Regions from separate parts of the Mesorhizobium sp. M0518 genome, predicted to be linked through region 1. Evidence: riboswitches for the same ligand, from Rfam matches in the RefSeq annotation. Region 1 holds a riboswitch; the other holds the start of a gene.
The links. Region 1 has a riboswitch for thiamine pyrophosphate ahead of NKI66_RS17005 (YkoF family thiamine/hydroxymethylpyrimidine-binding protein). Riboswitches for the same ligand answer to the same signal wherever they lie in the genome.
Positions count from the first base shown of each region.

Region 2: it holds a riboswitch for thiamine pyrophosphate, as region 1 does, so the genes downstream of both, thiB (thiamine ABC transporter substrate binding subunit) here and NKI66_RS17005 (YkoF family thiamine/hydroxymethylpyrimidine-binding protein) in region 1, are expected to answer to the same signal.

Region 1 covers NZ_JAMYQY010000010.1:192,333-194,526, reverse strand. Annotated here, with positions in the region: gene NKI66_RS17010 (ABC transporter permease) at 1-177, opposite strand, end outside; gene NKI66_RS17005 (YkoF family thiamine/hydroxymethylpyrimidine-binding protein) at 273-881, opposite strand; TPP riboswitch at 872-985, opposite strand; gene NKI66_RS17000 (RodZ family helix-turn-helix domain-containing protein) at 1,181-1,501, shown strand; gene NKI66_RS16995 (formyltransferase family protein) at 1,546-2,194, opposite strand, start outside.
Region 2 covers NZ_JAMYQY010000001.1:193,801-195,994, forward strand. Annotated here, with positions in the region: gene thiB (thiamine ABC transporter substrate binding subunit) at 109-1,107, opposite strand; TPP riboswitch at 1,151-1,265, opposite strand; gene NKI66_RS00970 (thiamine diphosphokinase) at 1,353-1,997, shown strand; gene NKI66_RS00975 (ABC-F family ATP-binding cassette domain-containing protein) at 1,999-2,194, shown strand, end outside.

The sequences.
Region 1 (2,194 bases):
GCCGAGCAGCGTGGCGCCGATGGTCGGAATGGCGTTGTCGGCCAGCGCCTGGCGATTGAGCAGCGCTTGCTCGAAAACGCGCGACGGCGCCGGCAGTATCGTCGGCCTGATGCCGGAATAGGTGGCATAAAGCTCCCACGCCACTAGGAGCAAACCGACCGAGATCATGGCCGGCATTGCCTTGACAAGAAGGCCCGCGATCGGGCGCGAAGCGAATGATGATGAGACCACGGGAGATAACCTTTGACGGCCGCGCGGAGGCGGCGGCAGCTTCAGACAGCCGACGGGCTGTTGGCCGAGACCGTGACGTCGAGGGTTACGTGGCCGGCGCCTGGTCCGAAGCGGCAGAAGGCCTCGTCCAGCGCCGAAAAGATCGCACCGGCATCACCGCGCAGTTTCGTGCAGAAATGCTTGGAACGCTCATAGACGCCGGACTGCTTGAGAAAATCGATGCAGCCGTAGATCTCGTCCATGTGGTCGTCGGTGCCCATCACATAGAGCGAGAACTGCGCCGCCGCCGGCTGGCCGGTGGCAGCAGCATTGCGCACCGCCGCGATGGCCGCATCCTTGCGCGGGCCGAGTGGCCCGACAGGCCCGCCAAGTGCATCGGAGCGGCAGATCGGATCATCCGGCTCGCCAGGGCACCCGCGCGAGATGGTGGCCGACAACACGCAATGTTTGCCGCTACGTGCCGCCGCCACGAAGAGGTCGCGCATGGCGGGAAACAGCACTTCGGGCGACCCGACCAGCAAGGTCGAGATGTCGTCGGTCTCGATCCTGAGCTTGTCGCGCCAGGGATCGAGCGCACCGAGCGCGCCAAGAATGACACCGACGAAATCGTCGGTCATGGGGTATAGGGAAATCTGTGCGCCTGAAAACATCGCCCGCCTCGCTCCGCTGGTATTACCCAGATCAGCTTCTAGGGTCTGTGGGCTTGCCGCCCCCGTCTCAGCCCCGACCGTACGGAGCACCCCTGTGGATGTGCGCCTTAAAGCATCATTCGAGTTCAAGGGAAAGCCGTTTTTTCAGAGCACTGCGCCAAAAGCATTGCGCCAGTCACGGTGCGCCTGAGCGGAATTTTGTCGGGAACCTTCGCCGCCGCGACCGGTTGTCCCCACAGTCGCAACGCGATCACTTTCGTAGAAAATAAGCGACGACTTCACAGAAATGGAGACAAACCATGTTCATGAAAATCCTCGCAGCTTCGGTTCTCACCATTGGTCTGGCCACGTCAGCCATGGCGCAAAGCGCCGGCAGCAACAACGCAAATGGAAGCGGCAGCGGCAAGTCGGTGACGGTTGAGCCGAACACGCCGGCTTCCCCGAATACGATCGAGCCGGACACTGTCGACCCGGGCACGACCAACAGCACGACTGGCACGGTAGGGGACATGAATTCGAACGCGGATCAGAATTGCCCGACCAACCCGCAAGGCGCGCAGCCGGACGCCGATGGTAACGCGACGGCGCCAACGGTAAACGATAATCATTGTGGCAAGTAACCACGTCGCAAACGGATGAAGCCGCTGGGCATCGCCCAGCGACTTCATCCGTTTTTCTGGTCCGCAGCACTCGCTTTGCCGAACAGCCGGATTTCTGGAGCGGGTCTCCCGGCGGGCGGGCGCGAAAATAGGTGTTTCGAATTGAGCAGCCGTTTGAGCACTCTACCGTAGGTAAAATACAGGACCCGACCGTTGGCGAGATCAAATTCCACTGTTCCCCACCGCCTGACCGGGGCCTTTCCTGTGCAGGGCCCCAGCCTTCTGATCTGGAATCCCAGCCTGACTTTGCGCGTTCCGATTTCAAGATAGATGCCTGGCAGAAGGCCAAGCACATGCCATAGCCGTACAACATGCTCGACCGACATGGCCGGCGAGATTATCAGGTGGCTGGGCTGAAGCCGCGCCCAGACGAAATCGCCTTTCGGTTGCGGCATTCCTGACAACAGCCCCCGGCAGTAGGTCGGCACCGCCTCGCTCACCAGAATCCGCATAGCGGTTGCCGTGCTGTCGACCAGGGCTTCTCTCGATGTCCAGTCAGCTTCGGAAAACGGCACCTGCCCGAGAATGTCACCCTCGTCAAAACCGGCGGACATCTTGTGGAGCGTGACGCCGCCATGAGCCGCATGCCGGCCGTCCACGGCCAAGCGCTGGATCGGGTGGGGCCCTCGATAGTCGGGGAGCAGCGCCGGGTGG
Region 2 (2,194 bases), on a different contig from region 1:
GCCGGACTATAACCAGCAACGACGCTGCCAATCTCCCCCCTTGAGGGGGAGATTGCCGGCAGGCCAGAGGGGGGTGGAGTGGCGCGAACATCAAAAGAACTCGCAAGCCTACTTGCTCATCACCGCCAGCCATTCATCGACCCAAGCCTTGCGGTTGGCAGCGACCTCTTGCGGGCTGAACAGCAAGGTCTTGGTCGGCTTGACCAGTTTGTCGAAGGCCGGATTGAGCGGCTTGTCGGTCTTGCCGGCCGGGAACATCCAGTTGGTCTCGGGGATGGCATCCTGGAATTTCGGCCCGGTCATGAAGGCGATGAACTTGGCCGCCAGCGGGTTCTTGGCCCCCGCCGTGGTGATACCCGCGACTTCTATCTGCAAATACTCGCCCTCCTCGAACGACGCTGCCTGATAGCGCTCTGTCTTCTCGGCGATCATGTGGTAGGCTGGCGACGTCGTGTAGGACAGCACCATCGGCGCCTCGCCCTTGGTGAACAGCCCATAGGCCTCGCTCCAGCCCGGCGTCACGGTCAGCACTTTCGCCTTGAGCTTGGCCCAGGCCTCTGGCGCCTTGTCGCCATAGACCGACTTGACCCACAGAAGCAGACCGAGGCCCGGCGTGGAGGTGCGCGGATCCTGGATGACGATCTTGTCATCGGCACTGCCCTCGACCAGCTCTTTCAGGCTTTTCGGCGGGTTCTTCAGCTTCTCGGTGTCGTAGACGACGGCGAAATATCCGTAGTCAAAGGGGACAAAAGTATCGTCGCTCCAGCCACCCGGCACGTTGACATCAGTTACGCCGCCATGCGGCGCGAACAAGCCTGACGCCTTGGCATCGGTGGTGAGATTGGTGTCGAGGCCAAGCACGATATCGGCCTTGGTCGATGCGCCTTCCAATCTGACGCGGTTGAGCAGCGCGACGCCGTCGGCGACCGAGACGAACTCGACATCGCAGCCGCATTCGGCCTCGAACTCCTTCTTCACCACGGGACCCGGACCCCAGTCGGCGGTGAAGCTATCATAGGTGTAGACGGTGAGCTTGTCCTTGGCCAAGGCCGGCCCGGACAAGGCCACGACCGTTGCTGAAACAAGAGCGTATAAAAGCGTGCGCATCGGCGCCTCCTTCGTTCGTATTGAAAGGAATTGAGGCGTCGGACTGTCCGAAACGTCTAATCCCTCCGCCGGTACAAACCGGATCAGGTTCAGCGGGTTGGCGAGACTGCCTCTCAGCCGGTCCGCGAAAATCGCGTCCGGCACCCCGTTAGAGCGTTTCGACACATAGGCCGGGCCGATCCCCCATGCAAGTGGGAGTTTGCCGCCTTCCGTTTCCCGTGCCGGGCTGGTAAGGGCCACACGATATGAGCACATTCACCATCCTGCTTGGCGGCGATCTCATCCGCACGCCACGGCTCGACCGCCAGGCCGAAGGGTCCCGCGTCATCGCCGCCGACGCCGGCATCGGGCATGCGCGGCTGCTGGGTCTCGTGCCCGAACTGTGGGTGGGCGATTTCGATTCCGTGCCAGCCAAGCTGCCTGACGATCTCGCTTCCGTGCCGCGCCGGACCTTCCCGGCGGAAAAGGACCAGACCGATGGCGAACTGGCCATTGCCGCCGCACTCGAGCGCGGCGCGACCCACCTGGTGCTCGCAGGTGCTTTCGGCGGCAAGCGCGCCGACCACGCTTTCCTGCATCTGGCGCTTGCCCTGCGGCTGGCCGAGGCCGGGACTGATGTACTCCTGACCAGCGGCGCGCAGGAAGGCATTCCCCTGCTGCGCGGAACGGCCGGCTTCGACTATGCCGATGGCACGCTGTTTTCGGTGCTCGGCTTTTCCGAGCTCGCCGGCCTGACCGTCACCGGCGCCAAATGGCCGCTGAACCACGTCAAGGTGGCCTTCGGTTCGTCGCTGACCATTTCCAACGAGGTCAAGGGCCGCCTCGAAATCGCACTGGACCATGGCCGCGCGATGCTGCTCGCTCATCCCTATCCCTTACCTGAAAGCTGACATGGCCCCGCCTCTTCTCAACCTCGACGGGATAAAACTGACCTTCGGCGGCACGCCGCTGCTCGACGGCGCCGCCTTGACGGCTTCGGCCGGCGACAAGATCGCACTGGTCGGCCGCAACGGGTCGGGCAAGTCGACCCTGCTGAAGATCGCCGCTGGCCTGATCGAGCCGCAGGACGGCGAGGTGTTCCGCCAGC